DNA from 2 places in the Exiguobacterium sp. MH3 genome. Region 2 is predicted to be linked to the other one. Evidence: predicted binding sites of a transcription regulator. Region 2 holds the regulator's gene; the other holds the start of a gene.
The links. The regulator LexA, encoded in region 2, represses DNA repair genes until DNA is damaged. The targets are predictions, from matches to a motif close to CGAACATATGTTCG.

Region 1 (21,519 bases), 840 kb from region 2:
AGGTGACGTAGCCACCAATCATGATGACGATGATATAGACGAGCGCAATCTCTAAAAACCGCTCGAACGTGTTCGTTAATAAATAGAGCGCCGGTAAGCTGTATGCGATCCCTGTTCCAAGCAACACGAGATAATCCTTCATCCGTTGAGCAGCGAACCGTCGATAAATCGTCGCTGTCACGAGTAACGCGACACAGATCAAGGTCGTCAGAATCAGTCCTTGGTATTCACCAGCTGGTGTCACCGCAAATCGGGCGCCGATGATGAATAGCATCGTGATGCTACCGCTGACTAATCCGCCGTAAAAGTACGCCGTGACGAGCGCAACAAGACGCAAATCAATCTTTGCAACGTCATAGGAGATACTGTTAAAGATCAACAGCGCACCAATCACACCAGCGATACAACCAATCACGAGTCGGACTTGTAAGGAGGAGTTGGGCGAAATTCTCTCGATCCGTCGTAGCGGTAAAAACGCAAACAGCAATGTCGCAATCAACAGTGAGAAGTTCAACAACAATGAATTAAGCAACGTAAGCACGACGACATCCTCCTCATTCCATTTCAGATGTTTACTCTATTCCCTCCAAATTACACATTCCCCTCTTTTTCCAAGGTTTTCAAACAAGAGGAGAGGGAATCAAACAAATATGTCTATCGTCTACATCATTAAGGGGGAATCTTTTATGGACCGTCAAGCTGAAAAACGAAAAAGTAAGATGCCATTCTTCATTATTCTCGTTATCGCTATCTTCGTCATCGTTGCTGCTGCGTTGATCATTTACGTCACATCCGAACCAAAAGAAGAGACACAAGCACTTATGACACACCTTGCGACTGTCCTACCGATTTACGTGAACTAGATTCACAAGACCTTTACACAAGCCGTACAACACCTTCATACATGTTGCGACCCCTCCTTCCGATAGGTACACGGGAGGAGATGTTTTTTATGCTTATGAAAAAACGATTATTAGCACAACAACTAAATGGATGGCTGATTCCGATCGTTGCCATCGGACTGATTGTGATCAGCGGTCTAAGCGTTTACGCATCGTATCAACAATCCGTCGCAGCAACTGAGGAACGGCTGATGCGTGAGTTAACGATGTTCGACGCGAATGTCCGGGCAACGTTTCTTGCGTATCCGGATGACACCACAGACCGCTCGCGTGCCATCAAACGATTGCAACAGCAACAGCGAACCGACTTATCACGTGACGACTATTCGATTCGCTTTCAAAGCCTGAAAACGAGTGAGGCGTTCCGACCGCTAACACTCGAACCGGCAAAACGAAAACAACTACTACAGCACTTAAAAACAGCCCGTACATATGCTTTTTCGAATCAAGACCAGTTTCTTGTCGCAATGACGATTCCGGAACTCGATGACGTCATCTTGCTGACGACTGATCGCGATAAATTAATCGCCCCTGCTCGAGATTTAGCTTGGACACTCGTCTGGGTCAGTTTGATTACGCTTGTCAGTATCAGCCTCTTGATTCGCTCACGAATTAGAAGACAACTCGCCCCACTATCGAAACTCTCCTTACAGATTGAAGAAGCGCATGCGAAGCGATCGTATCGTCCATTAACACTCAAGACGACGACCTTTGAGTTACAACAGCTGACGTTTCAATACAATCAGTTGATGCAACAGATCGGAGATTTAACGGCTGAGATGCAACAAGCGAGTCAGGAACTCGAATCCGTCCAACCCCACTTTTCTTCGCGCTTATCCGCGATGGATCAATCAGTCCAAGCCGTCGATGAAGTCGCCGGTTCTTTACTTGCGCAATCGTCGCAAATGGATCAGACAATCGTCGCCTCGACACGTTTGACCGCTCAAGGGCACGATGCGTTAAGTGAGATGCAAACGACACTTCTCAACAGCCAACATGCCGTAACCCGTTTTCAACAGACTGTTCAGACGAATCACACGACACTTGAGACCTTACAAGAGGAAAGCCAGTTACTGAAGGAACAATCCGCGACGACAGAGCAGATTTTGCAACAGACCTCACACCTACAGCAACAGATGGAGACCTCAATCTCGCACATTCAGCGCGTTGCTGAAGAGACGCGCCGCTTGTCGCTGAACGCGCTGATTGAGGCAACCCGTGCTGGAGAAGCCGGTCGTGGCTTTATCGTCGTTGCCAAGGAAGTCGAAAAACTCGCAATCGATATCCGAACGAGTACAGATCACATCCGTCAAGTCAATCAGACATGGACGGCGGGACTCGATCAAGTCGAACATGCCATCGTGCAGATGACGGAACGTTTTCTCTCAACATCGCAACAGCTCGAGACGGCAACGGCACACTTGCAACAGATGCTGACTGAAGCGACGACGATCGAAACGACACTGGGTACCGTGGAACACCAACGTCAAATCGTCGCAGATGTTCAGTCGAACATGCAGGAACATCTGCAGTCCGTTCAGCAGTTGATGTCGGAGCTCTCTTCTTACAGCCAGGTGCTTGGGGAACAGATGCAACACCACGTCACTCAACAGACGGAACTGAAGACACATAGTGCGGTACTCGAGTCACGGATCAGTTCGTTGCAACAGACCGTTCGCTCGAGTGAATCGCCGTCTTAAATCAAAGGAGCGCCTCCCATCTCTGGTAAGCGCTCCTTTCCTCTATTTTCAGCCGATATAACGTGCTTCCTTTTTATCGATAATGTTGCGGATCCGGTTCTCCGTCACCTGATACTGCTCTGCCAATTGACGAATCGTTTTCCCTTTCTCATACTGCGTGCGAATCGTTCGAATCTGAAATGGCGACAGCGTCACATGTTGACCTAACAAGAGATCAAATTCACCCAGCAGTTCAGTATACTGCTGATCGATTGAAGGCAAGACGTCTAAGTTCGACAACTGATCGTCAGCCCGTTTACCATTGCGCCGGACGAGTTGCGCCTCTGTAACATCTGTCGTCAGAAAAGCTTGTGCAACAAGTACACCGACCTGGACACGTTCTCCTCGACCACGTTGATAAAGCGTGACTTTCCGGTACCCTTCCCGATTGAGCCGTGGACGGAGCAAGACACCTTTTCGGCGTTGCTGGACACCGCGACACGTTACGATCGTTCGGTCGAGCGATCTTACGCGACCAAACGATGAGACTTCATATATACCTACATAGCCGATGACGGCTTTCCATTGTTCTTGCATGATTGTCCTCCTTCAGACAAGGACACGACGGGACTTCATACTTGAATTATATCAAATTACGAACAAACGTTCTAGTGATGTCACTCGTCGGAATGTGCTATTCTTAGCAGAAAAAGGAAATGAGGTTCATCTATGAAATTTGTCTTGTTACTTGGTCCCCAAGCGGTCGGAAAGATGACGATCGGTCAGGAAATCGAACGATTGACGGAGATGAAAGTCTTCCATAACCATCAGACAATCGATCTGTTATTGCCTTATTTTGATTTCTCTGAACCTGCACACCATCGCCTAAAGGATACGATCCGGCGCGAGATGTTCAAGGAAATGGCGAACAGTTCGCTCGAAGGTGTGCTGTTTACATTCCTCTGTCTATTCGGTGTCGAAGGCGGTGGTCTCGAGTTCATTGAAGAGACAGTCGAATTATTCGAACAAGCGGGTGCTGACGTCTATATCGTTGAACTGGATGCGCCGGTCGCAACCCGTCTTCACCGCAACACGACCGAAAACCGATTGACACACAAAGTAACGAAGCGTGACCTCGCTGCTTCTGAACAAGACTTACGTGAGACGGCGGACGGATACCGGACACGTTCGCTGCCGGGCGAACTACCGGACGTCAACTATCTCTTCCTTGATACGGAACAATTAAGTGCACGCGAAAGCGCTGAAGCGATTTGCAACCATTTCAACTGGTCCAAAACAACGGTCTAAGCACAAACGAGCCCCGTCCTGCTTAAGCAGACGGGGCTTTAGTGATGGAGTTCGCGTGCATATCGATTCGCCTGCAACTGAAATCCGTTTCGACGCCAGACTGTCTCACTGCCTGCTTCGCCGTAGACACGCGTCAGTAATAACGTCCGCGCGAGATATGATAGAATCGACGTCAACGCTTCTGTGATGTATCCGCGCTGATCTTTCTCATCCGTCGTTGTATAACGTAAGTTTCCGGTCGATCCATTCCATGTGAAGGTAATCGTTCCGACGATTGTTTTCTCACGTAACGCGTGCAACGTCCACTTACAACCCGATTCGTCATCCGTTGCTTCGACAAACAGGCGTGACGTCGTAAAATCCGGATGTCTCCCTTGCATTCAGCTCTCCTCCTCGACCTCGAACGTTGCTGTCGCGTAAGCCTCTCCGTTAATCAAAATTGTCAATGTATGTGTTCCGGGATAATGGACACGCGTCGTCATGTTCCGAAACGATTGGCGTCGTTCGACTTGTAAGACACCTTTGACTTCCCGCTCCCGCAGTTGAAACACCTTCCGACTCGTTCCGCGTTGTTTGACGTAATCGATCGCGTATTCAAGACGCAGACGTTGCTCGACGGAACTGTTTACTTGAAACGAAAACTGTAACTCTTGACCAATCGTCACTGGTGAGACGACCAAGTCCGTCACCTCGACCTCACCTTGCGTGACGTGTCCGAACAACTGTAATACTTCTGGATTTCCGCGCTTCAGTAACGTCCGGGAAGCGTGACGTAAAATCCAGTCTGTATTCGGATCTGTTCCTAAGTGACGTTCGATTCGCTCGATCAGGTATTCCGGATGTGTCTTTGAAATATCGTTCAAGTGATTGGCGACACTTTTTCGGACGTAGAGTGACGGATCCTGTAGTAAGGCGTCAAGAATCGGTAATGCTGGACGCGGATCAGCAATCAAACGCGGAATCGCTTGTCCCCACGGCAGACGAGGGCGTGTTCCTTCAGACGCTAAGCGCCGGACATGTTCATCATCTGATGTTGTCCATTTGAGTGCCTGGTCGAGATATCGTTCCTGATCGACAAGTAGAAAACGCCGAACGGCGAACTCCGACGTCGAATGTGACGTCAACTTGGCGAGTGTCTCTAATGCAAGCGACCAGTCAGAAAGGTCTGCCGTTCGTTCGACGTACTCCGGAAAAACGATCCCCGGTAGCCCGGTAAACTGCGGTGCGAGTCGCTCTAGCTCCCCCGCTGCATCCGGAAACGCTGGCAAGATCGTCTCTAGTGTCTTCGCCACACGACGGACGCGTTGTTTAAACGCGAGTTCTTCCCAGTCCCTCTGTTCGACTCGTCTTCGAAAATCTGATACATCGACCGCTGCTCCTAAGCGGTCGAGCCAACTCGGTGAAAACACATCTTTAATCAAACTCATCCTTCATCCAGTCCTCTCTGTGTGCGCTCCAGTTTGAGCAATGTTTCCTTGCGTGCGAGTCCACCCGCGTATCCACCTAAATCTCCATTCGTCCGAATGACCCGGTGGCACGGAATGACGATTGCCAGTTGGTTCGCTCCATTCGCTCGTGCGACGGCACGAACAGCGGTCGGTTGACCGATCCGGATCGCCAGCTCTTGGTACGAGATCGTCTCCCCACTCGGAATCCGTTCGAGTTCTTCCCAGACGCGGCGTTGAAATGGCGTCCCGTATCGCATCAAAGGTGTTTGAAACGATACCGGCTCTCCTTTGAAGTAACGACGGAGCTCCGCTTCAATTTGTCCAAAGACCTGTGATTCCCCGGGAACGATGACAGCGCGCGCTTTTTGACGTAATTGTTCGATTTCCCGCTCCAGTCCACGTCGGTCGACGAACTCGAGCAGATGTAAGAGTTGATCGTCAGCAATCGCCAGCATCGAACCGAGTGGTGTATCAAGCCATTTCGCGCGTAAGACCTGCCCGTCAAAGCGCGACGGTGCCTGCCCGAGAATCCGTGCTGACGCCTCACGAAAACCACTACTCGATTCATAACCTCCAGCCAACTGCCCTTCGATGATCGGCTTACCGGTCCGGATCTCCTTCATCGCAAGCCCCATCCGTCGTGCCCGAGCATACGCGACGAACGTCATTCCGAAGCGTTTCTTGAACTGGCGGCGTGCCGTTGATTCATCGAGACCAAGTGCTCGAAAATCGGCTTCCTTGAATCGTTTGTCTGGTTCTGCCTCGACCGCTTCGATCAAGCGTTGAATCGTACCATGATCGCCGGGATAAGCAAGCGGATGACAACGACGGCACGGTCGATAAGAGGCAAGTAATGCCTCTTGCGCCGTCTCAAAAAACTCACAGTTCTCTGCTTTCGGTTTTCGTGCCGGACACGTCGGACGGCAAAAGATGCCGGTCGTCTTGACACCAACAAAAAACGTTCCTTCGTACGTCGCGTCCCGGCGAACGAGCGCTTCATAATACGTGTGATGTTCCATCGCCTTCCCCTCCTTTGTCCTTAGTATACCGGCTTGTCCGGTCATCATGTCGCCGAAAATCAGGCATTGATATGTTTAAGATTCACTTAAGAAACATCGTCCTGTTTTCGAAAGGGACGATGTGCATACTACATGATATACTCAACGGAAAGTAGGGTTTTCATGTTTGATTTCTTAAAAGAAGCACTTCACGCACCACTCCGTGTCGGAGCCGTCGCACCGAGCAGTCCACGTCTGGCTGAAATGATGGCACGACGCGCCGTCGCCGATCGTCCACGCCAAATTCTTGAAGTCGGAGCGGGTGACGGAGCGATCACCAAAGCTTTACTGGCCGCTCGTTCACCGGAGACACATCTCTTGATTTGTGAACGGAGCGAAACGTTCCGCCCGGCACTCGAGCAGTTGCTAGCTCAAGAAACGAATGTCACTCTCTTCATTGGTGACGTTCAAGGATTATCCGATTCATGGAGCGGACAGATCGACGTCATCGTCAGTGGTCTCCCGTTCGCCTCGTTCCCGGCAGCGTTGCGGCATGACTTATTGGCACAATTCCAAACGTTACTACGACCAGGCGGTCACTTCATCGCCTTTCAATACACCCGGTTCCAGTTCAAGATGTTCCGGGACTATTTCCAAGAACACAGTTATTCGCACACGCTCTACAATCTGCCCCCGGCTTATGTTTTCGAGGGGGTACAACAGGAGGAATCTACACATGCCCACGCTCTTGATCGTTGACGATGAAGCAGACATCCGTCAATTGCTTCGACTGTATTTAACCAATGAAGGGTACGAGATCCTCGAAGCCGAAAATGGTGAGGAAGCGTTAGCGACTCTTGCAACGCGTCCAGTTGATGCGATGTTACTCGACGTGATGATGCCCGTTCGCGATGGCTTCTCGACCGTTCAAGCTGCGCGCGCTGCCGGTCACACGTTACCCGTCTTGATGCTGACAGCGAAACGCGAAGACATGGATAAAATTCAAGGTTTGACCTTCGGGGCGGACGATTACATCGGTAAACCGTTCAATCCGCTTGAAGTCGTCGCCCGCGTCAAGGCGCTGTTACGCCGCGTCAGTCAGTATCATGTCCCGACTACTGCTTCAGCGATTCAGGTCGGTCCGTTCACACTCAAAGAAGACGAACGCGTCATCTTTAAATACGATGTACCGCTCGCCCTGACACGCCGTGAATTTGATTGCCTGGCGCTCTTTTTGAGTCACCCCCGTCGTGTCTTCTCGGCTGAAGACCTGTATGAACGAGTTTGGCAGGAGGAAGCACTTGGTTCCGCGTCGAACGCTGTCATGGTCCTGATCCATAAGCTCCGCGACAAGATTGAGGATGTCCCGAAAGAACCGCGCCACCTCCAGACGGTCTGGGGCGTTGGTTATAAGGTTGAGCCATGAGACGGATCAAACTAACTGTTTGGATGCTCGTCTTGTTGCTGCTCGCTGCATTTTTGAGTACGGCACTTGCCTGGTTGCTGGCGAGTCAATTGCCGCTTGGTGGAAAAACGGTTCCCCGTTACTACTACACGACGGAAGAAGACACGGTGAGCGCTGTTAAAGAGGACATTATACGTTATCAAAATGGACAAATACCGACCGGGCCCTATGAGTGGGCAGTATACGATGCCAATGGTCGTCTGGTCAGCGCTTCCGACAAGTATCCAAAAGACTTAACACCGAGCCGACTGCTTGCTGAGCAAACACCAACCGAGCGGGAGCCATCAGACACAGGAAAGGTTAGGACATTGCACCATATCGAAGCGATCAATCTTGGAACCCGTGAGCCTGGCTATTTTTTGACTGTTCAGTCCGATAAACCAACACTCAATGAATATCAAGTCGGTAATTCGAACGCCTTCTTCATCTTACAAGTCGTCTTGTTCATCGTCTTTTTACTGCTTTTAACACGTTGGATCGCTGGTTTGTTCCGCGAACTCGAGCGACGGCTTGAGCGGTTGACGGTCGAACCAGCGCCAACGGAACCGTTACCTCCCGTCAAAGGACCGAAGGAATTCAAGTTGTTCGCCCAATCGATCGAACGAATCGAACAGGAACTCCGCACCTTACGCGTACGCGACCAGGAGCGGTTCGTCGAGCAGTTGCGATTGATCACGAGTCTGTCGCACGACCTACGGACTCCGTTGACCTCAATCCAAGGCTTCATCCAGTGGCTAACCGAAAAACACGAGACGTTATCCGCGACGGAACGGACGGAGCTTCTAGCGATTGTCACCCGACAGTCAGAAACGCTCGCTTCCCGGATCGACGAATTGTTCACGCTCGCTAAATTATCGAACACCGATTATCCAGTCGAACGGACATCGCTTGATCTCGTCACACTGACGGAACAAGTCCTGGAACTGTTTCCTGGCACTTCTTCTACTGTCAATGGTTCTGCACACGCGACTCTCTTCGCCGATCCGATGCTCTTACGGCGCTTGCTTGAGAATTTGATTCGCAATGCGACGCTTCACGGGACCGGTGATCTTCGGATTACCATCAACGACGACGCAGAAGGTATCCAGCTGATCTGTTCAAATGCGATTGAATCGACTTATACGCTAGAGGAACTAAACGAATGGCTAACACCGTTCGGGACGTCCGATGCTTCCCGCTCGTCTGGTGGCTCCGGCATCGGTCTGTCGATTGTTCAGCAAATCATGGCGCGTCATGCGGGGAACGTCGCGTTGACTTCACAAGACAACCGCTTCATCGTGACCTGTCGTTTTCCACATATTTCATAAGCCTGCATCCGATGTGCGCATCGGGTGCTTTTTTGGTCAGGTTGTTACTTCTTAGACACTTCTTTGAAATTGGAATTCGATACACTAAAGACTGTTAGAAATTAGTTGTCGTTTTAAAGGAGTTGTTCGTGTCTTATGAAATCCTCGTCTCGTTCGATTACATATATGCCAGGGCTTGATGGCTTACGTGCCTTCGCTGTTCTATCTGTCATTCTCTACCATCTGTCGGTTTCATTCTTCTCCGGTGGTTTCCTCGGTGTTGATCTCTTTTTCGTCCTATCCGGTTATCTGATTACCGGTCTCTTGTTACGCGAGTGGCAGACGACCGGACGCCTCGATTTGAAACGATTTTGGATTCATCGCTTCCGTCGCCTGTTCCCGGCCCTATTCGTCATGCTGTTACTCGTTCTCGGGTACGTAACCATCTTTGAACGCGAACTGTTGCATACGGTTCGCCAAGATAGTGCCTTTGCGCTCATTTACGGGACGAACTGGTGGTATATCTTCCATGACGTCTCCTATTTCGAGTCGTTCGGTAAGCCATCACCGATTCAAAACCTTTGGTCGCTCGCAATCGAGGAGCAGTTCTACCTGCTATTCCCGATCTTACTTTGGTTCGGAATGAAAAATCGTCGCTTGTTCCTGCAATTGATGGGCGTTGCGATCGGTGCATCCGTGCTTGCGATGGCGATTCAGTTCACACCTGGTGAAGATCCAAGTCGTGTCTACTATGGCACGGATACTCGGTTATTCGCCCTATTGATTGGGAGTCTACTCGCTTTCGCGTGGCAACCAACCCGCTTTAAGCTCGATATCCCAAAACGTGGTGTCCGGTTACTGAATCAAATAGGTGCCGTTACTTTGCCACTCTTGCTTATATTGATGATTGTCACAAGTGAGTTCGGAAGCTTCTTATACCGGGGTGGTTTTTTCCTTGTCGCCGTCCTTGCTGCACTAATAATTGCTACAATTGCTCATCCGGCGTCGATTTGGAGTCGATGGTTTGCGCATCCAGCACTTGTTGCGATCGGTAAACGATCGTACGGTCTATATCTGTGGCATTTTCCCGTCATCACACTGATGACGCCAGTCGAGCAAATCGGCACGTTCTCATTACTTCGGACCGTATTGATCGTCGTCGTGCTGATTGCGTTAACCGAAGCATCGTATCGCTTTATCGAACGTCCGATTCGTCAGCACGGACTATCCGGTTATTTAGAACGTCTGTCGTTACATCCGCGGCAGTTACGTCAGTTTTCAACGATGCAGTGGACGAGTGTTGCCGTGTTGACGATTCTCATCGTCAGCTTCATCGGTAACTTATCGATTCTTGCTGTCTCCGATACGCCAAAGCCAGAACCTGCCTTTCATAAGGTAGCGGCACCAAAAGAAAAACCGAAGCCAATCCTGAAACCGACGACACCAAAAGCAAAGCCCGATCAGCGAAAAATCTGTCGACCGACGCTTGCGATCGGGGACTCGGTCTTACTCGGTGTCGAAGATTATCTCGGCAGTACGCTCAAGCAATTGACGATTGATGCAAAACTCGGTCGTCAGCTGCGAGAAGCGATTCCGCTGAGTGAGCAGTATGCCGCGTATAATCGACATGGACGCCAAGTCATTCTCCACCTCGGAACGAACGGTAGCTTCCGAAAGGATCAGTTGAACAGTTTGCTCGATCAATTCGCAAATGCCGATCACGTCTATCTGGTCACTGCACGCGTCCCGCGTCCGTGGGAAGCAGAGGTCAATCAGATGTTACGCGAGGCATCGAAACGGAAGCGAGTCGAACTGATCGACTGGCATGCTGTTGCCGTCAAACATCCATCTTACTTCGAAGCAGATGGTGTCCATTTGAATATCAAGGGCGCACGTGCCTATTCGAAGATTCTTGCGAAAGCAACGAATTGCGCTGTTTCAACGAAATAAGACCACGTCAAACAAGGTAGCGGAACGATCCGCTACCTTGTTTTTTATACTCATCCTGTCGCTAGCAACCCAAGATAAATCAAACTGACGCTGAATAAACTCAGCAAGATACCCACTGCATGCCGACGATATCCGAGTAAAAGCAGTGGTAAGGTTGCAATCCCCATCATCAAAACCCATCCATTCCCCACTGGATCACCGGTCGGTAGTTGCCCTAGCGTCGGTTGTTCGAGACGGCTGAGTGAAGCACTCGCCATGAACAGCAATACTAAAATGATACTCTCCATCCGGAGTAACGGACGCGGATCGTACGTTGAGTCAAAACGCAACCGACGCCGAACAAGCGTGCCATTACAGAAAGCATAGAACAAAAGCGGTAACAATAAAAGGTGCTTCAGCAACAACGCTTGACCGTATGGCACGCCCCAGAGATTCGGATAACGTTCAAGCGGAATCGCCAGTTGCATCAGTAACAGCCCTGACAGGATGACACCCGTAAAGGCGATCCGGGCAAACGGACTGAACCAACTTAAAAAGGCAGACCAATGAACGGTCGAGCGAGCACCGATGGCTACCCAAAACACGACACCGATCCAAGCTGTCACACATAAGAAGTGACTAAACTGAAGCGTCCACCCGAGCGCACCGTATTTGGCCGCCGCGTGACTCGTTCCTGCGATGCCAATCCATAACGGGATCGTCAAGAGTGCGAGCAGGATGGATCGTCGCTTTTGCCATGCGAATACGATCAATAGGAGTAAAGCAGAGAAGTAAACGACAAGAAACATCCGACCGATATGCAACTCCAGTAATCCTGTTCGAAGAGCCTCTGTCATCGTTTGCGTCGAAAGTAGAAAACGAACGGCACCAAAGACCGGGATGCTCGTTCCAAGAACGAGCATCCCGAGTCCCGCTACCGCCCACGACGTACCGTCCATTAATAGCGGTTTTCGTTTCGTTGGGATGAAGCATAATACCAAATAGCCCATCCAAAGCGCTCCACCCATATAGACGAGTAGTTCTCCTAGAAACGCACTCATGTCGAACGACGACGTAACACGAGAAGGATGACGATACTGATTAACAGTCCCCCGACGATCCATGGGAGCAGTGTCGGAACGAGTCCTTTTGAAACAGGCTCTGCTTCAGGAACGACTGCTGCTTTTTTTTCCATCGGCTCAGCCTTTTCTACAGTGCTTGTTTCAGCTTTTGCCGCACCCAGTACCGTAAAACGGATCGTTCCTTTCACGGGATGACCATCATCTGAAATCGACGCCCACTTGATCGTGTATTTCCCTTCCGTTAAAGGCTCTGAGACGACAGCACTCAGTTCATTTCCGATGATAAGTGGTTTCGCAAGGGCTTGTTCAACTCCATTCGCGTCTACTACACGTAAGGTGCTCGTTTTTTCAACAGCCTCACTGAACGTCAAGCGGATCCGATCGACGGGTTCAGATAATGCCGATCCATCTGCCGGATTCGAGCTTTTTAAACTCGTGTGTGCTTCGACCGATATGGGCAACAGACAAATGAGGAACAGAAGGGCAAATCGGATAATGCGCATGTCGTTTACCTCCTTTCTGCTTGATGTGTACAAGAAAACCCGCTGTCACCAGCGGGTCGTCCTTTATTGTTGCGGGCGACGACGGAGTGCGAAGAATCCAAGGATCGATGCTGCTGCGATACCAAGCAGTGACCAGACGATACCTGTCGTCGATGCTTTTTCTTGCATACCACCGAGACCAGTGTTCGGCATTCCTGATGGTGCACCTTTGAATTTATCTGGGAACTGATCGACGATTGCTGTCGCAGTCCCTTCCCCTACACCGTACATATGCGCGTACGCTTCACGAATCGCTGGGTACGTTTTGTCGTAATCTTTTTCATTATAGCTATTGAAAGCAAGCAAGAGTTGGTCAATGTGAACCTTTAATCCTTCTTCCAAATCTTTCGCTTTCAAACGTCCTTCTGTTGCTGCATCGAGGAATGCTGCCTGTTCAACACGGTACTCATCAAGTTCCTTCACAGCCATGTCGCGTGCTTGATCATCTTTCGCACCTGTTGCTTTGACATAGTCAACGAAGTAGCCGATGTGGCTCGACCAAATCTTCTTGAATTGTTGCGCTGCTTCACTACCATAAACAGAGCCAATCGAAGCTGTCAGGTCATCCGTATTTTGATTCAAGGCACCGGCCGCAGCGTCAAAGTCTTTTGCTCCGTCAATTCCTTTTTGCATCGCGAGCACTGCAAGCGCCGCGTGTTCAGAGAAGTTTCGGTTCAGTCCGGCACGAAGATCAGCTGCTGGTGTATCAACTTTCGTATTTTTGAATTTATCTGGGTACTGATCGACGATCGCACCAGATAACCCTTCTCCCACCATATACATATGCTCGATTGCTTTACGTAGATTACTGTAGGCAGCATCATAATCACCAGCAACGTAGCTATCAAACGATGTTAACAGTTGCGTGATATGGACTTTTAGTCCTGCTTCGAGATCCGCTGCCTTCAGACGTCCTTCCGTTGCTTTATCGAGGAACGCAGCCTGTTCGACACGATACTCATCAAGCTCTTTCAATGCTTTTTGTTTCGCGTCTTCGTCCTTGGCACCAGTTGCTTTGACGTAATCGACGAAGTAACCGATATGGCTCGCCCAGATTTCTTTGAAGGCAGCGCCTGCTTCTTCCCCGTAGACGGAACCAACAGCTGCCGCTAAATCATCCGTGTTTTGATTCAAGGCACCGGCTGCCTGCTCAAAATCTTCTTTACCATCAATTCCTTTTTGCATCGCAACGACTGCGAGATACGCGTGTTCAGATAGAATTTGATCGAGTGTCGCTCGTAAATCCGATGCTGGAGATGAGACATCGAGGGAGACTTTTCCTGAACTGTGAGACATCTTACTATGGTCCTCATGACCGTGAGCACTGACACCTGCTGCTGGAATCAACAATGCGGCACTAAGCGGAACAGCGAGATACGACTTTTTCATCTTCATCTTATGAACACCCCTTTGATTTTTTGGACTTCACATAGATAACGTAAGGAGTTCACGAATGGTTTTATCTTTTTACATTTTTTATTTAAAATATTTTTTCTGACGAAATAAACTTATGTAGCACTTTCATTATTTTTTAGTTTTTATTTACTCATTTCGCGAAATAGCCAACTTATTTTCTAATCATTTCATTAGAATCTTCTTATAACCTCATCTTTTATCTTTTATAGAACAGGAGTGGACTTATGAAACGGATTGTCATTGGCGCAGTACTTGCTTCGCTCGTCGTCTCGCAAGCAGTTGGACCTGTCGAAGCAAAAAGTAAAGCGAAGAAGAAACCTGTCGTGCAAGTCGATCGAGACAAAAATGGGATTCCAGATGCTTGGCAAAAACAATATCATTTGGGATATGGAAAACAAGTCGCAACAAAAGATCACGATCGCGACGGTTTGATGAATGTACAAGAGTATCAACTTCGTCTCAACCCAACTAAATCGGATTCGGATCGTGACGGGATCAAGGATGGGAAAGAGGATTCGGACCGCGACTCACTCACGAATCAACAAGAATACACAGCGCATCTAAATCCGTTGAAGAAGGATTCTGATCAAGATGGTATTTCTGATGATAAAGAAGACCAAGATCAGGATCGATTGACGACACGAGAAGAGTTCATCGTCGGTACGCAACCACTGACAAAAGATTCAGATCGCGATGGCATCAAAGATAACGAAGAGGACCGCGATCAAGATACGCTTTTGAATGAAGACGAATTTGAACTCGGTTCTGATCCAACAAAAGTAGATAGCGATCAGGATGGAACACGAGATGATCAGGAAGATACGGATCAAGACGGCGTTCAAAATAATCAAGAACTCAAACGGATCATGATCAAAGTGACGGATACGAATAAGAAAAAGTTCGAGTGGCGTTACAGTAATGAACATCAACGGAAAGAATTGCGCTTTAAAGATGAGATCGGTATTACTGACGTTGCGACGTTAAAAGATCGTCTTCTCGTCACACCATCGATGACGGAAGAAGAATTATTAACGTTAGTCGCACAGGCGCTTCAATTACCAAACATCAAAACGTTACACGTCCAGATCAAGTTCTATAATGGACAGGAACTCGAATCAGAAGATGAGCACTCGGATGACGATGATTCTTCGGATGACTCAGAAGATGATGATCAAGATGATGATTCAGACGATCATGGAGACGATGACGGGGATGATCACGGAGATCATGGTGATGACGATTAATCGTCTATACGAAAAATGAGAGGACGGAATAGTATTCCGCCCTCTCATTTTTTATTTCATTATTCTTCAATGATGGTGACCGCTACTTCCGCCAGCTGGTTTTGCTCCACCTTGTAAGATTTTTAAATCTTCTTTCGATAACTCACCGACGATGAACTGCCGTGTTGGCATGATCATCGCACCTTCACTGCTTGCATGCGCTTTGACATAATACAAGCCGGATTTCGGTAGTGCCTTCGCAATCGTATAGACACCTGGCTTTGTCTCCTCTGCCGGTTCCATACTATAGCGTACTGTTCCATCCGCTTTCCAGATTTCGAAATGTACATAATCGACTTTTTGAACCGGTTTGGCTTCACGCCAGACTGTTGCTTCAAACGTCTGCTTTTTCTTGGCATCCGGTTGTAAGTCCTTTGGGATATTCATTTTGATCGATAACGGCTTAGCTACGGCATACTGTTCTGCTGCATCGGAATCGACCGCACAGCCAGCAAGACTCGTCGTCGTGACGAGCAGTCCGCCGAGCATGAGTGTTTGTATCGATTTACGCATTGAAGAACCTCCTTACACTCGGAATACGACGGATGACGAGGAAATCGACCAGCCAGACGACGAGCAACGATAGACCGACGAGCGGGAAGACGATTCCCAGCACGACAAGCACAGCGAGGAATCCTTTCAACATGAATGCTTTCGGTCCTTTCGGCGCCCCCATCCCTTTACTTGGTTTTCGCTTCAGCCAGAGATAGAAACCACTGACTGCCACGAGAATGATTCCGAGACAAATCAACAGACTAATTAACTGATTGAACCAGCCGAATTCCGTTCCCTTGTGGAGTGTGATCCCGGTCGCGACGATCTTTCCGACGACACCATAGTTGTCATAACGATAATCAGCGAGCACGGCACCGGAATATTGATCGAGATGGATCGTCGCTTCATTCTGTGCTTTCGCTGGATATGCAGACAGCGTATAGACACCGCTCGGGTCACTTGGAATACTGATCTTAAAGCTTGGATCCATCCCTTGTTGTTTGCCGATTGCAACGATGTCATCGATCGAAGCTGGAACAGCACCTTCGACTTTTGATTGCGGGACATCAAGTGTTTCGGCAGCCCACGGGACTTCCGCGATATCCTTCGTTTGAAGTGTTGACGTCGGTGCCTCCCCACCCCAGATGGACGGTGGATAACCAAGCCCTTGGTTCGTGACAAGGGACTGGAAGTTCGTTCCCCAGAAACCGGACCACGGTAAGCCAGTCAAGATCAGGAACAGCATCCCTGCTGTGATCCAGAATGCTGGAACAGCGTGGAGATCACGACGGAATAACTTCTTGCCTTGACGAAGACGTGGGAACAAGACACCTGACAGTCCCTTTTGCTTACGCGGGAACCATAGGAACAGTCCCGTCACGATCAAGACGATTGCCCAACAGGCGACGAGTTCAACGATCCGGTCGCCAGTCGTTCCCGCCATCAGTTCCCCGTGGACCTCTTCGATTTTATTCATGATCCGGTCATCGTCTGATAATGTTCCGATGATCTTACCGGAATACGGATTGACGAAGACCGTCGCCGACATGTCTGGTGACGAGACCTTCACTTCACTGGATCGATCGTCGGATTCACCCGGTCGGTACGACGTGACAAGTGCATCGGGATACTTCGCTTTGACGCGATCAATCTGTTCCGTCGCAGTGATGCGATCTGCTTGTGGTGTAACTTCATAATACGATTGATACAGGACGTTTTCGATTTGTGGCTTAAAAAGATAAATGGATCCTGTCACAGCAAGCATGACTAGGAACGGTGCAAAAATGATACCAGCATAAAAATGCCACCGCCAAATCGTCCGGTAAGCAGAAGAAGTCGGTGCTTTTTTGACCGTCTCTTCCGTCTGCATGAGATTCATATGTATCCTCCTCTGGCAATAAATATGTCCACTCTGTGAACACCTCCTAGTATAAGCGTTTACAATCCAATTTCAGCCACTTGCTTGTGACGATAAATTGCCAATACGGTGTGTAAATCACGTAGCTTTTAAGAAGTGAAAAACGTCTTTTTTTGACAATGATTTCACTTTTCTTGTAGATTACTTCTTATTTCAAAAAACTATCCTTATTTATAAAACCAAACTTCATCTAAAAAAGCGAATCCTGATCTGGATTCGCTTGCTCGTGTGATGTTTTTATATTGAAGAACTTTCCTCGACTGATTCCTTTTGACGCCGATGATATACGATACCTGTTATTACTAGACCGATTAAGATGACTACGATCGCACTGATGATTCCGGGATTCACCTGAAGCCAGTTCCACAGCTCTGACCACGTCACAGCTTCTCCGATCCGAACGATCAAAAAAGTCCAGAGTCCTGTATAAACGCCTGCTGCTAAGAATGTCATCACTAAATAACGCGGTAACGGATAACCGAGGAGTCCAGCGACATAATGAATCGGATGTCTGACGCCGGGTAAGAAGAACGATAGTCCGATCGCCCATAACCCGCGCCGTTCGATGATCGTTTCTGCTCGTTCTAAGAAACGTGACTTCATCCACCGTTTGACGAGCGGAATCTCACGGAAGAACCGAGCAAGTAGATAAAACCACGTAAAGGCGATGAAGAAGACCGGCCATGCGGTCAACCAGATGACGACCGGGTACATCCCCTCTCGTAATCGAAGTGCTGCAAAACTCATCATCAAGACATCGTCCGACAATGGGGTGAACATGATTCCGCCAGCCAGGCGGACGAGTGCCATGATATCCATCACGTATCCCTTCTTTCTGTTTCTCTCTACTTTCAGTATCCCCGATTTTTCTGAAGTTGAGCCCTATCCATTTCTTAAGTTCTTCTTTAGTTATACTTTTCCGATCAAAAGAGATCATCATCGATGATTTAAAGTCACGTAGACCGTAAGACATGTATACGCAACCGTTCAATAAAAAATCCTTTTCCCACATCGAGAAAAAGGGTTTCATCCGTCCGTTCGAGAAGGGGTACAACGTACATCTGAACGCTCATCTGATAGGAGGAATTTCCATGTTACATCGCCGGAAGACCTATACGATTCGTCCCGAACGCCTAGAAGAATTCACTGAGTTTTTCCATACCTATTTGTACCCGCTCCAAGTCAGCCATGGTGCCCGTCTTGTTGGTCGCTGGGTGACCGAGGCAGAAGATGAAGTCATCGCCATTTGGGAATATCGCGACCGTGAACATTACGAACAAGTCGATCGTGATGTCCGCAACAGTGCTTTACGTCGCGAAGCGATGAAGAAGCGCGCGCGTCTCGGCAAAAACCTCTATATCAAATCCTATGAAGATTTCATGACAGCGACCGGTACGTATGCTCCCCCTCGCGCGATCGTCAGCGTGACCGCGTACATCACGAACGATGCCGGTGAAGTCCTGCTCGTCCGCAACCTCCACCGGGGTGATACGTATGAGATGCCGGGTGGACAAGTCGAAAATCACGAGTCGATTCTTGACGCCATTAAACGGGAAGTCAAAGAAGAAACCGGTGTTGATGTCACAATCGATGGCATCACCGGTATCTATCAAAATGTCTCAAGTCACGTCCTGTGTGTCTGCTTCCGTGGGAAAGCCGTTGGTGGTGAACTCGCGACACAAGAAGGCGAAACGACGGATGTCGGCTTCTTCCCACTGACACGTGACTCGCTGAGTGAGTATATCAAACGGGAACACTTCCAGTTGCGGACGCTTGATGCGATGGATCCCCATTACTTCCCGCATGCCTTATATAAAGTCAGACCGTATGAACTGATCAGTCGGTACGACGGTAACGCAACGTCGTCTTCACGGTAAACCAAAAATCCCCTTACAGTGTTTTCACTGTAAGGGGATTTTTTTCGGTTACGTTGTCAATCGAGCGGTAATTCCGGCATCATCGGTGACATAGAAATCGCCTGCTTGATCGGTAACGGTATAAGCGGAAGACTTCAACGCCTCGATCGCTGCTTGGAGCGTCGCTTGATCCGGATAACGTAGTGTCCAGTAGACGAGTCCGACCGCATCTTCCGGATTCGTCGGTGCGTTGACACCAGACCAGACGTTCAGACCGATGTGATGGTGATAGCCACCGGCAGCAACGAACAATGCACGCATCCGCGAAGCGTCAGCGGCAACTTCAAAGCCGAGCGTCTCGACATAAAATGACCGTGCTGCTTCGAGTGTCTTGACGTGGAAATGGACATGTCCCATGACCGTATCGCTCGGCATGCCATACCAGTCTTCTTCTCCAGCTTCGACGAGCATACTTTGCCAATCGACGGGATCCGTCGTCATCTTGACATCACCATTAGCTTCATACGTCCATGTCTCACGTGGACGATCGGCATAGATCTCGATTCCGTTCCCGTCTGGATCCGATAGATAAAAGGCTTCACTGACAAGATGGTCGCCTTGACCAATCTCGATCCCTTGTGCAATTAAATTCCGGATGACGAAACCAAGTTCTTTTCGGTTCGGTAGCAAAATCGCAAAATGATATAATCCGGCGACCGAGTTCGGTGGAAAACGGCGGGCATTCGGATGAACTTCAAGTTCAACGAGTGGTGTATCTTGTGCGCCGAGCACCGTCAACTGATCCGTTTGCGTTAGCACGCGTAATCCGAGTGACGTTGTATAAAATGAAATCGAACGGTCGAGGTCCGTGATACGCAAGCGAACAGGACCGAGTGTGATTTGTGGATGAATGGACATGGTGTTTCCTCCTTCAATGAAATAGCTCGTATCCCTATTATTACGCGGAAGCGATCGAAGCGGAAGTAGGCACGAATAAGTGGTATAGTATCCTAAACGATACCATGAAGGAGGAAGACCGATGGAAGAGACACCAAGCTGTCGGGTCGAGACAGCACTCGAAATCTTGACCGGAAAATGGAAGCCGTCGATTTTACTCGTCTTGATTACACACGGAACGCTCCGCTTCAGTGAATTGAAACGACAATTGCCGAACATTACGCAAAAGATGCTGACGGCTCAACTGCGTGAGCTCGAACTGAACGATATCGTCCATCGCGAGATTTATCAAGAAGTCCCACCCCGTGTCGAGTACTCTCTGACGGATTATGGTCGGACGCTCATTCCAGTTCTTGACGCGATCAATGCATGGGGTGAACAACACGTCCTTCATCTCGAACATAAAGAAAAACTCGCTTCTGCTTCCCAATGAGAAATCCATTTCGATGTGATTTCTCATTTTCCATGGAAAAACCTGTCTATTTTCCCGTATACTGACTTAATAGACTTCTGTTTTTAGAAAGGAATGAGTCCTCATGCATCAACTTCATGCGATCGAGCAACTGGTTGCTCGACTCAAACAAGATCCTGCAGTCGAAGCTATCTTCTTGAAAGGATCTTTTGGACGGGGAGAAGAAGATGTTCATTCAGACATCGATCTATACTGTCTCGTCTCAGAAGAACGTCAAACAACATTCTTATCGCGTCGTTTGTCCCACCTTTCTGCTTATCGTTCAATCATCTGGAAAGATGAGATTGATATCATCGCCCCACAAATGATCGTCGTCTATGATGATCTGCTACATATCGATTTGTTTACGGTGACGCTTGATTCACTGAACCATAAGGATCAATTACGTGTCTTGTATGATCCACAAGAACAGTTGACGGACTTTACGAATACTTGCGACTTAACGCTTTCTGCTCAGGAAGCGACCGATGAAGCGATCGACGCAGTCTGGTTCTTGTTCCAATATAAAAAAGCAGCAGCACGGGGAAATGACTTATGGGCAGTCGAGATGCTCCGTAGTGCCTTGATCAAGTTCGCAAAAGTATTACTCCATCATCATGCTCCTGAACGAGCGCAACTCGGATTAAAGACGATTCCGACAACATTGCCAGACCATCCACGCCTTGCTCTTGAAGCAATCTACGACGTCCTGACACCCGCAACGCATGCTGAAGCGGCTCAACGTTATCTAGCATGTCTAGAGACTGAACGGAACACGCTCGACCAGACGCTCGCCTCTCATCCAGAGACGCTCGCTTTACTCGATCGATTAACGCCTGAACTCTCGATCCAACAATCAGGATGGTAACAAGAACGGGCTGACTCAAAAGTCAGTTTCCACAAAGATAAGAGTATCAGAATGATGATCTGCCACCCTTATCTCGTAACAAAAAGAATGACGCGTCACACGCCACTCCTACAGGAACAAGCGCATTTATGCGCTGT
Region 2 (11,732 bases):
AGAGATCGTCGGAATTCGTGGTGACGGACGCGGTTCATTAAAGGAACTGGGCGTCCAGTATGATGTCGTCGAGATGAAAAACGCCGAGACGATCGACGTACCGGCCGTTCTCGAACGGATCACACCACAGACGAAGGTCGTCGGGATTCAGCGTTCAAAAGGCTATGCGACGCGACGTAGTCTGCCGGTCAACGAGATCGGAGAAGCGATCGCCATCATAAAAGCTGTCCATCCGCACGTACTGATCTTCGTCGATAACTGCTACGGTGAGTTCGTCGAGACGATCGAACCGACACACGTCGGGGCGGACTTGATGGCAGGATCGTTGATTAAGAACCCGGGTGGTGGACTTGCGAAGACTGGCGGTTATCTCGTCGGTCGGACTGATTTGATTGAACGAGCGTCGTTCCGGATGACGACACCAGGGATTGGCGCCGAAGCCGGTCCATCGTTATCCGCACTTCCGGATATGTACCAAGGCTTCTATATGGCACCACATACGGTGAGCCAAGCGTTGATGGGCGCGATGTTCACGTCGAGCATGCTTGGTCAGTTCGGCTTTGACACGGCACCTCATCATACGGCAGAGCGGACGGATTTGATTCAATCGGTCTCGTTCCATGCGCCAGAGCCGATGATTGCCTTCTGTCAGGCGATTCAAGCCGCTTCACCCGTCAATGCACATGCGTTACCGATTCCGGATTATATGCCGGGCTATGCGGACGATGTCATCATGGCAGCAGGAACATTCGTACAAGGATCATCGATTGAGTTGTCAGCGGATGGTCCGATCCGTGCGCCCTATACCGCATACGTCCAAGGTGGTTTGACGTATAGCCACGTCAAGATTGCCATTATCTCAGCCGTCAATCACTTGATGGAAAAACAATTAATTCCAGAAAAAAACGTTTAATACTAGAATATCTCGTGAAAAGACCTCTGAACGACTTCATGTAAAGTGATTAAAAAAGTTGTGTTAACTTTTCTTACATCGCTTGACAAGTTGCCTGACAGAGGTTTATTCTCATGGAGTAAGGAAAAAGGAGGAACCACATGGCAGACTCATCACGCCAGTCCAAGCCACTATTTCCCATCGGAGTCGTTCAAGAGTTGACCGCGTTATCTGCCCGCCAGATCCGATACTACGAAGAACAAGGACTGATCAAACCGGAGCGGACAGAGACGAAGCGTCGCCTCTATTCGTTCAACGATGTCGATCGTCTGTTGTCGATCAAGGAATACCTGGATCAGGGACTGAATATCGCAGGGATCAAATTGATTTTTGAAAACGATCTCGTCAAACGCGAACGCGTTGCGGAGAGCGTCGTCGAGACGCGCCCGGAACTATCTGACGGCGAATTGTATAAACTCCTGAAAAATGAATTGAAGGAAGCAGGACGACATGGAAAGACGTCGCTCATCCAAGGTGAGCTCGGGCGTTTCTTCAAGTAAGGACCTGTAACCATATAAAAACGAATCGGAGAGGGGATTTGTCACATGACACGTCGCAACATTACACGAGAAGACATTTTGAAAATCGCTAAAGCTGAGGATGTACGCTTCATTCGCTTACAGTTCACAGATATCCTCGGAACGATCAAGAACGTTGAGATTCCAGTAAGCCAATTGGAAAAAGCACTTGATAACAAAATGATGTTCGATGGTTCATCGATCGAAGGATTCGTCCGGATCGAAGAATCAGATATGTATCTCTTCCCAGACTTGAACACATGGGTCGTCTTCCCATGGACAGAAGATGGAACAGGGAAAGTTGCACGTTTAATCTGTGACATCCACAATCCGGATGGCACGCCGTTCGCAGGAGACCCACGTGGTCAGCTCAAACGGGTACTTAAAGAGATGGAAGAGCTCGGTTTCTCATCATTCAACGTTGGACCAGAGCCAGAATTCTTCCTCTTCAAGAAAGATGAAAAAGGTCGTCCGACACTTGAATTGAACGACCAAGGTGGATACTTCGACCTCGCACCAGTCGACCTCGGTGAAAACTGCCGTAAAGAGATCGTCATTGAGCTCGAGAACATGGGCTTTGAAATCGAAGCATCACACCACGAAGTCGCTCCAGGTCAGCACGAAATCGACTTCAAATATGCGGATGCGATCACGACAGCGGATAACATCCAAACGTTCAAACTCGTCGTCAAGACGATTGCTGCGAAGCACAACTTGCACGCGACATTCATGCCAAAACCACTCTTCGGTGTCAACGGATCAGGCATGCACGCGAACATGTCGCTCTTCAAAGGCAACGAGAACGTCTTCTTCGATGAAGGCAACGAAGACATGCAATTGTCGGATGATGCACGTGCCTTCACGGCAGGTATCCTCAAACACGCTCGTGCGTTCACAGCGGTTTGTAACCCGACAGTCAACTCATACAAACGTCTTGTTCCTGGCTACGAAGCACCTTGCTACGTCGCATGGTCAGCACGTAACCGTTCACCACTCGTCCGTGTTCCTGCAGCACGTGGACTCTCGACTCGTATCGAAGTTCGTTCAGTCGACCCAGCAGCGAACCCGTACCTTGCGCTTGCGACATTGCTTGCTTCAGGTCTTGATGGAATCAAGAACAACTTGAAAGCACCGGCTCCAATCGACCGCAACATCTACGTCATGGACAAACCGGAACGCGTTGCAAACGGAATTGATGATCTTCCATCAACACTCAGCCACGCACTCGAAGTCTTGAAAGCGGATGACGTCGTCATGCACGCTCTCGGCGATCACATCGCAGAGCACTTCGTTGAATTGAAAGAAATCGAATGGGATATGTTCCGGACGCAAGTCACGGAATGGGAACGCGATCAGTACATGGTCTTGTTCTAATCCAACTCAAGCACTTTCGGACTTCTGTCCGGAAGTGCTTTTTTCATAGCGCCGACAGGGATTGAGTCAAGGATGTGGAAAGATATAAGAGTACAAAGAAAGGGAGACGATACATCATGAAAAAAGGATATGAAGGCAAAGAAATCACGGTCTATTTTGATTCGGAAGTCTGCATTCACTCTGGTCATTGTGTACGAAGTCTACCAACTGTCTTTGATGTCAAGCGGCGTCCGTGGATTGAAGCGGACGGGGCACCAGTGGACGATGTCATGCGGGTCGTCGACGGTTGTCCGAGCGGCGCCTTATCTTACGAACGGAGGGAAGCAAATGGAGCTGAAACGAGCGGAACGTAAAATCGAAGCCCATCAGGAAGGGGAAGTGATTGGGGAAATCACTTACAGCGATACGAACAACGGCATGTGGATCATTGATCACACATACGTCGATCCCTCGCACCGCAATCAACAGATCGGAGAACAACTCGTTGCCGAGATCGTCAACTGGGCACGAGAAGCAAACGTCAAGCTGTTACCGTTATGTCCGTTTGCGAAAAAAGAGTTTGAACATCAATCCGATTATCAGGACGTACAAGCAAATACGTGAACACAAAAATCTCCTCTAGTCTCTCAAGACCAGATGAGATTTTTTCGAGTCATTGTTTATGATCCCTAACTTTCATTTTGAGAGAAACCATCAGCGTGCCGAAATAGGCGATGACGTACAACACAATCAATCCTTGTTTTAGCAGATAAGGCAGATCCATTTGACTCGCGATTATAAAAATGACGCACAGCAATATCAAATAGGGTATGAACTGCTTATTTGGCATATCAGGACCTCCTTCACTATCCATTTATTTCTATTATAAGGATAACACAAGAGATGCATCGAAATAGGCTAAAGATGAATGACTTGCTTATAGATACAATCGTAGAAACGCCATCGTGACAACACCAGTCACGACCGTCCAGGATAAACTTTTACTGAAAATCGCGACCGCCATGGTCGGGAGTGCGGCGAAGACATGAAGCGTCGAAACCGTCGGAAACGCCTCATCTTGAGCGATGAGAAGATTTTGAAAGAAAAGGGCACCGAGCAGGCAGACCGGAATGAACGAGAGCCATTCTGTTACGAGGCGCGGTAACGTTAGTCCATGAAGGACGAGAAACGGTAAGACGCGTGGAATCCAAGTGACGAGTCCACAAGCTAAAAAAAGAGCGATTAATTCCGGGCGGATTTCCATCGTGTGATCACGACTCCTATACTTGCACCACCGAGCGTCGCGCAAAGAACGGCGACTTCTGGAGAAAAGTAGCGCATGGTTATGTAAAGCAATAGTAAGACAATCAGTAGGAGGCAACTATTCACGGCAATACGGGAACGTTCCCCTTCAAACTGTAAGTACAATAAGCCGATGAACATCGCTGTCAGGGCAAAATCGAGACCGAAGCGCTCGGGATCAGGGAACCAGCTGCCGACAAGGGCGCCGAGAACGGTTGCGACGATCCAGCTGAAGTAAGCAGTCAGATTCAAGCCATGCATGAAGGACGGGGAGAGCTTCCCTTTTTGCGCAGTGTTCATCGCGACAGCGAACGACTCATCCGTCAGTAGCGTTCCGGTACCGAGGCGGTCGCGGAGATGACGTGTCTCGACATGTGGCGCAAGCGTCAGACTCATTAACAAGTGCCTGAGATTGACGATGAACGTCGTCAGAATGATGGCAGAAGCAGGACCATTTAATAGTAAGAGACTCGTGATGATGAACTGAGCGGCGCCGGCATAGATGAAGACGGACATGAATCCGACTTCAAGAGGGGATAAGCCGGAGGCACGACCGACGATCCCAGCTGAAAAACCGATGCCGATATATCCGAGGACAGTGGGTAGACAGGCACGGACGCCTGCTTGAAAGGCTGATGACATTCGATTCCTCCTCTTTTTTAAGAGCATAGCACTCATGCGGAATATCGTCACCAACTGGTCAATATTTTCATCATTTTTTTCGACATATTCGACTTGATTTGGTGGTAAAGAGTAAGTGGTACGGCAAAATCAGTTAGGTAAAGGAGCGTTTTTCATGCACAAATTAATGAAAGATTCAAACCGGTTCGTTTCAGACATGGTCGACGGACTCGTACTAGCTCACCCTGATTTGTATAAAAAGGTCGAAGGAGTCAATGTCGTCGCGCGAAAAGTACCGCTTGATGGAAAAGTCGGTCTTGTCTCTGGTGGAGGAAGTGGTCATGAACCAGCGCACGCTGGATTCGTGGGGGACGGTATGCTTGCTGCGGCTGTTTGTGGGGAAGTCTTCACGTCACCGACACCGGACATGGTGCTCGAAGGTATCAAGGCAGCCCATGGTGGAAAAGGTGTCCTCCTTGTCGTCAAGAACTACTCCGGTGATGTCATGAACTTCGATATGGCGAAGGAACTCGCTGAACTCGAGGACATCGAAGTCGACACGGTCGTTGTCAATGATGACATCGCGATCAAAAAGGAAGAGGATCGTCGTGGTGTCGCGGGAACGGTCTTCGTCCATAAGATTGCCGGAGCTGCAGCTGCAGAAGGGAAATCACTGAGTGAAGTCAAAGCAGTCGCGGAAAAAGTCATCCAGGGCGTTCGTTCGATCGGAATGGCACTCTCACCATGTTACATGCCAGAGAGCGGCAAGCCGGGCTTTGAGTTGCACGATGACGAGATGGAGATCGGAATTGGCATCCATGGTGAAAAAGGACTTGAACGAAAAGCAGTCGCTTCCGTTGATGCGATCGTTAAAGAGTTGCTCGATCGTCTGACAAAAGAAGTACCAGACAAAAAAGTCGCAGTCATGGTGAATGGGATGGGTGGAACACCAGAATCCGAACTGTATATCACATATAAATATGTCGCGGAAGAACTTCAGGCACACGGTTACGAGATTGCCCGTTCGTTCGTTGGAAACTATATGACGTCGCTCGAGATGCACGGATTCTCAATCACGCTCTTACCAGTAGATGATGAACTGCTTGGGTATCTCGATGCAGAAACGAAAGCGATTGGATTCTAATTTAGATAAACGGGGTGTACAAAGATGAAGTTGACGACGGAACAGTTACGAAGCGCGCTCATCAAAGCAGCGGAACAGATTGACCAGCACAAGGATGAATTGACGGACCTTGACCGGGAAATCGGTGACGGGGACCACGGGATCAATATGTCACGTGGCTTCCAAGCAGTCCAAAAGACGTTAGAAGAACACGGCGAGTATGAGGACTTAGGAGCTTTATCGAAAGAGGTCGGGATGACGCTGATCAAGACGGTCGGTGGGGCATCCGGTCCTTTGTACGGCACGGCATTCGTTAAGTTCGCTGGTGCGTTCAAAGGAAAAACAGAAGTCGAAGGTGCAGAACTCGCGGATGCTTTCCATGAAGCGACGGAAGGCATCAAATCGCGTGGGAAATCGGAATTCGGTCAAAAGACGATGGTCGATATTTGGACACCGTTCCAAGAGGCGCTCTCGCAAGACGGGGATTTGAAAGCGGCAATCGATCAAGCGCTTGCTGATACGAAAGCGCGTATCGCAACGAAAGGGCGTGCGTCTTATTTCGGTGAAGCGACGGAAGGCGTCCAGGACCCAGGTAGTCTATCAAGTGCGTTGTTACTTGGCGAAATCGCGGAGGTGCTTCATGGTTAATCTTGTACTCGTTTCCCATAGTGAAAAGCTTGCGACTGGACTAAAGGAACTGTTGGCAGAGATGGCACCGGATACGCCAGTCTTAATAGCAGCAGGTCTTGAGGACGGTAGCATTGGAACGGACGCGACGCGAATCGAAGAAACACTAAATACACTGGACGATGATGGAGTCGTTTTAACGGATATCGGTTCTGCGACGATGAACACGGAACTGGCCCTTGAACTATATAGTGGCGAACGGACGGTTCGGTTTATCGACGCACCACTCGTCGAAGGTGCGTTTTTAGCGGCAGTCTTAAGTGGTCAGTCGAAATCCGTTGATGAGATTGAAGATGGATTGAAAAAAGAGTTTAGCAAATAAGTAGTAAATGCCCCTTTGCGAGTAGGCGAAGGGGCATTTTTTCTATTCGTATTAAAACTTAGATGAGTGTTTCATGAATCAAAACGACTGAAGCCATTTTGCTAACCACTCTCTAGGCAAACTAATTGTAGATAAATCAATGGTCTGTAATTCATTTAGAGAATAACTGTTAGCAAGATAAAGATCCCATTGTGCATCAATATCGTTTACTACTTCAGTCGCTTGCTCACTTAACGGATAGCTCCTACGTCCGTCGGTTGCAATATGATAAAGATCGTTCTGGTACACGTTTGTCATGTATCGATAACACCAATCTGCTAGTTTTTCATGCGTGATGTTGCCATCCAGCGCGGCCTGAATGTGTTCTTTTAGCTGTTGATCAGAATAAGTAGAATTCATGACACACCTCTCGCTATATTTTTTATAAGATATCAAAAACCCGGTCTCTCTGAAAAAGGGACCGGGTCAATTGTTTTATTTTGATGGTTTGAAGACCATTGTCGCTTCCACCGCTTTTTGCCATCCAGCATAGCGTTGCTCACGATCGTCTTCTTTCATCTCTGGTTTGAACTGGTGATCCAGCTTCCATTGTTGTTTGATTTCCGCTTTATCTTTCCAGTAACCAACAGCTAATCCAGCAAGGTAAGCTGCACCGAGTGCTGTCGTTTCGTTAATTTGCGGACGATCGACAGGAACGCCGAGAATGTCCGATTGGAACTGCATCAAGAAGTTGTTGGCTACAGCACCACCGTCGACACGAAGTGTCTTCAGTTCGATCCCAGAATCTTGTTCCATCGCTGTTAACACGTCGCGTGTTTGGTAAGCGAGTGATTCAAGCGTTGCCCGAACGAAGTGCTCCTTATCTGTTCCGCGTGTTAATCCGAAGATTGCCCCGCGAACATCTGAATCCCAGTACGGCGCACCAAGACCAACGAAGGCAGGTACGACATAAACACCGTCTGTCGAGTCAACTTTCGTTGCGTAACCTTCTGAATCTTTCGCATTTTTCAGCATCCGGAGTCCATCACGGAGCCACTGGATCGCAGAACCAGCGACGAAGATCGAACCTTCCAGCGCATATTCGACTTTTCCATCGACACCCCAAGCGATCGTCGTCAAGAGTCCATGATCAGAAGAAACAGCTTTCTCACCTGTGTTCATGAGCATGAAGCAACCTGTTCCGTATGTGTTTTTCCCTTCACCCGCTTCGAAGCACGTTTGACCGAAGAGTGCAGCTTGTTGGTCACCCGCAATACCAGCGATTGGCACTTCGTAACCGAAGAAGTGATACGGTACCGTTTTGTCGTAGACTTCACTCGACTGACGAACTTCTGGCAACATCGAAGCAGGAACACCGAGGATATCGAGTAATTCTTCATCCCATTTTTGTTCGTAGATGTTGTACATCAATGTTCGTGAAGCGTTCGTGTAGTCCGTGATGTGCGTTTTTCCACCAGACAGTTTCCAAACGAGCCACGTATCGATCGTACCGAAGAGCAATTCACCGTTTTCCGCTTGCTCCCGCGCACCTTCGACATTATCAAGGATCCATTTGACTTTCGTTCCAGAGAAGTAGGCATCAATCAGAAGTCCTGTTTTATCGCGGAACTTCTGGTTCAAACCTTGTTCTTTTAAATCGTCACAGATACCAGACGTTTGACGCGATTGCCAAACGAGTGCGTGATAGACCGGTTTACCTGTTTCTTTGTTCCAGACGACCGTCGTTTCGCGTTGGTTCGTAATGCCGATTCCGGCGATTTGCTCAGGTTTGATATCTGCTGTTCCGAGTGCTTCGGCCATGACGGCAAGAATCGAACCCCAGATTTCGTTTGCATCATGCTCGACCCAGCCTGGTTGTGGGAAGTACTGTTTGAATTCCCGTTGTGCCGAATTGACGATTTTCCCATCGTGATCGAAGATGATCGCACGTGAGCTTGTCGTACCTTGGTCGAGTGCTAGGATATACTTGTTTTCCATTTCGAAATCCCCCTTGAGCGGTATGTGTTAGTGAGACGTGATCTTAGTAGATCAATTGATAGATGAACACGGCAATCGCTCCACCGATGATTGGACCAACGACAGGAATCCATGAATAGCCCCAGTCAGATGAACCTTTATTCGGAATCGGTAGGATAGCGTGCGCGATACGCGGTCCAAGGTCACGAGCCGGGTTGATGGCATACCCTGTTGTACCACCGAGCGAGAGACCGATGACGACGACGAGTAAACCGACGATGAGTGGTTTTAAGCCATCTCCGAACGTTGTTAAACCAAGTGCCAAGATACCGAAGACGAGAACAAATGTCCCGATGATCTCAGAAATCAAGTTCGACGGCGTATGACGAATCGCTGGACCTGTTGCGAACACACCGAGTTTTGCAGCTTGATCATCAGTCGCTTCAAAATGTTTCATGTAATGAAGCCAAACGAGAATGGCGCCGATGAAAGCTCCGACAAGTTGTCCGGCAATGTAGATCGGAACGTCTGCCCACGGTAGGTCAGAGTTCAAAGCAAGTGCGATTGTCAATGCGGGGTTCAAGTGTGCTCCACTTTCAGCAGCGACGAATGCTGCTGTCATGACGGCAAGACCCCAAGCGAACGTGATGACGATCCATCCGCTGTTTTCCGATTTCGTCTTTTTCAAGACGACACCGGCGACGACTCCATCCCCGAGCAGGATGAGGATCATCGTACCGATCATTTCTAGTACAAAGTTATTCATGCAAAAACCCTCCCTTTGGATTAAAGCAGATAATGGCCTTTCTACTTTAAATTACTCCGATTTGAGAACGTTTTCAATACATATAATTGAAATATAGGAATGGAAATTTTTTATTTTGATGTTTAAAAATACGAAAAAGTGGATAAGAAAACACCTCTTCCTGCCTGCAAGCAAGCAAAAGAGGTGTTACCGACGACGTTTTTTTCTTTTTTTAGGTCGAAACCAACTGCTGGAATAATCTAGTAGGATATGAATCGTACTCGCCACCATGATGCCAACGATGAATGCAGGCAAGGAAGCAAACCACGAATCAATCGTAGCGGAATCAAGAACCTGAAAATATAGACTTATAAATAGTAGGGGAATCAGAATCGCAGCACTATAAAGAAGCCGAATGATGTCTCCGATGATCAGTCCATGCGACCAGATCGATCGGTGAGGCATGATCTTGACATACGGCATCCAAAGAACTCGAAATGGTCCAAAGCGATAATACGGTTCTGACTTTAAATCGAGGTCGGGTGACAACCAAAGGGTACCGACAGCGATACCGATGGCAGTCGGTAACCAATCGGTTTGTTGCGTTGCGACCGAATACGCAACGTAACCCGTCAGTGCGACGGTATTGACGGTATCATGTACATTTCCTGATGGCATGAAAAAAGACCAGTCGTAACTGGTCCCTCCGTCAATGAATCGTCCGATACACGCCGATTACCTTACCAAGAATGGAGACATTATCGAAATACATCGGATCCATCGAGTCATTTTCTGGTTGTAGACGTACCTGTTGATCTTCTAAGAAGAACCGTTTCACCGTCGCTTCGCTATCTTCGGTCATAGCTACGACGATTTCTCCGTTTTCTGCTGTGTTTTGTTGGCGCACGATGACACGATCGCCGTCAAGAATACCTGCGTTAATCATCGATTCACCATCGATCGTCAACATGAAGACCGTCTCGTTCCCTACATAATGTGCAGGGAGTGGGAACTGTTCTTCGATGTTTTCAATCGCTGTAATCGGAAGACCTGCTGTGACTTTCCCGATGACGGGAACATGGACGATGGCTTCCGTGATTTCTTCAGGCTTATCAAGCAATATCTCAATCGCACGTGGTTTCGTCGGGTCACGGCGAATCATTCCCCGTTTCTCGAGTCGATCCAAATGACCGTGTACCGTCGAGCTAGACGCGAGTCCGACTGCTTCTCCGATTTCACGAACTGATGGTGGATACCCCTTCAGTTTCACTTCAGAGACGATGTAGTCGAGAATCTCTTGTTGGCGCTTAGACATTTTCCGCATACGAATTGCCACCTCTTTCTGGATTGAAGTTTGAAATGTAAGAATATATGTTTCTAGATTCACTATAACATAGAACAAATGAGCGTACAAACAATTGTTCGACATTTTGTGTTGACCGAACACGGGTTCTGTGTTTATTATGAGTTATGCGAACAATTGTTCCGCGAACATTTATTCTAACTCATTCATTTCATATTTGGAGGGATTCATGATGATTCATACGATTCGTACTCATGCTTTTTCAATTCTCTTCTATGCATTAAGTATTGCCTTCGTGATCTTTTTACTCACACCGCGCCCGGATGAAAAAGTGGCGCAACTAATGACTGCTTCCGTTACGGTCGATGAGAACGCTACAGTTGAACAAATCGCTGAAGTCTACAATGACGGTTCGATGTCAGATGAAGAATACGTCAACTGGTTGATTAAAAATAATGATGTCGAGACAAAACACGTCATCTCAAAAAGCAAAATCGTTGTACCAATCGCACAACAATGACAAAATGGAAAAGTTGTGAAAGAACGAACAGGGATGTGAGGTACGATGAAGGTCGTGATTTATTGTCGGGTGTCGACCGAAAAAGAAGCACAAGATAGTTCGATTGAACGCCAACGGATGGAACTTTCGAAGGTCGCGTCTCAAAAGGGTTTTGATGTCGTGGATGTCGTCTCTGAAAAAGAGAGTGGATATGACGTCGATCGGGAAGGGATGCTGACGGTTCTTGATCATGTGACACGTGATGCGGTAGATGCGGTCCTCGTAACGGATGACACACGGATTGGTCGAGGGAATGCGAAAATCGCTATTTTGCACACGTTTAAGAAGCAC

Region 1: U719_RS16390 (NUMOD4 domain-containing protein) is a predicted target of LexA. The motif match lies at 3,238-3,251, and genes of this name have one in related genera.

Annotation. Positions count from the first base shown of each region.
Region 1 covers NC_022794.1:260,991-282,509, reverse strand. Annotated here, with positions in the region: gene U719_RS01530 (GGDEF domain-containing protein) at 1-541, opposite strand, end outside; gene U719_RS16900 (hypothetical protein) at 687-863, shown strand; gene U719_RS01525 (methyl-accepting chemotaxis protein) at 959-2,602, shown strand; gene U719_RS16390 (NUMOD4 domain-containing protein) at 2,651-3,178, opposite strand; gene U719_RS01515 (AAA family ATPase) at 3,311-3,889, shown strand; gene U719_RS01510 (GNAT family N-acetyltransferase) at 3,928-4,269, opposite strand; gene U719_RS01505 (DNA alkylation repair protein) at 4,270-5,316, opposite strand; gene U719_RS01500 (bifunctional transcriptional activator/DNA repair enzyme AdaA) at 5,313-6,356, opposite strand; gene U719_RS01495 (class I SAM-dependent methyltransferase) at 6,519-7,094, shown strand; gene U719_RS01490 (response regulator transcription factor) at 7,072-7,761, shown strand; gene U719_RS01485 (sensor histidine kinase KdpD) at 7,758-9,107, shown strand; gene U719_RS01480 (acyltransferase family protein) at 9,243-11,036, shown strand; gene U719_RS01475 (copper resistance D family protein) at 11,087-12,139, opposite strand; gene U719_RS16385 (copper resistance CopC family protein) at 12,073-12,600, opposite strand; gene U719_RS01465 (hypothetical protein) at 12,664-14,034, opposite strand; gene U719_RS16380 (hypothetical protein) at 14,280-15,299, shown strand; gene U719_RS01455 (FixH family protein) at 15,366-15,851, opposite strand; gene U719_RS01450 (PepSY domain-containing protein) at 15,844-17,211, opposite strand; gene U719_RS01445 (DedA family protein) at 17,488-18,060, opposite strand; gene U719_RS16375 (NUDIX domain-containing protein) at 18,342-19,127, shown strand; gene U719_RS01435 (VOC family protein) at 19,176-20,024, opposite strand; gene U719_RS01430 (helix-turn-helix domain-containing protein) at 20,146-20,496, shown strand; gene U719_RS01425 (nucleotidyltransferase domain-containing protein) at 20,600-21,382, shown strand.
Region 2 covers NC_022794.1:1,103,124-1,114,855, forward strand. Annotated here, with positions in the region: gene U719_RS05520 (methionine gamma-lyase family protein) at 1-913, shown strand, start outside; gene U719_RS05525 (MerR family transcriptional regulator) at 1,054-1,452, shown strand; gene glnA (type I glutamate--ammonia ligase) at 1,498-2,844, shown strand; gene U719_RS05535 ((4Fe-4S)-binding protein) at 2,961-3,197, shown strand; gene U719_RS05540 (GNAT family N-acetyltransferase) at 3,172-3,447, shown strand; gene U719_RS05545 (AzlD domain-containing protein) at 3,761-4,087, opposite strand; gene U719_RS05550 (AzlC family ABC transporter permease) at 4,066-4,767, opposite strand; gene dhaK (dihydroxyacetone kinase subunit DhaK) at 4,922-5,890, shown strand; gene dhaL (dihydroxyacetone kinase subunit DhaL) at 5,915-6,517, shown strand; gene dhaM (dihydroxyacetone kinase phosphoryl donor subunit DhaM) at 6,510-6,878, shown strand; gene U719_RS05570 (hypothetical protein) at 6,957-7,277, opposite strand; gene glpK (glycerol kinase GlpK) at 7,353-8,855, opposite strand; gene U719_RS05580 (MIP/aquaporin family protein) at 8,899-9,600, opposite strand; gene U719_RS05585 (metal-binding protein) at 9,787-10,257, opposite strand; gene lexA (transcriptional repressor LexA) at 10,289-10,903, opposite strand; gene U719_RS05595 (hypothetical protein) at 11,112-11,402, shown strand; gene U719_RS05600 (recombinase family protein) at 11,448-11,732, shown strand, end outside.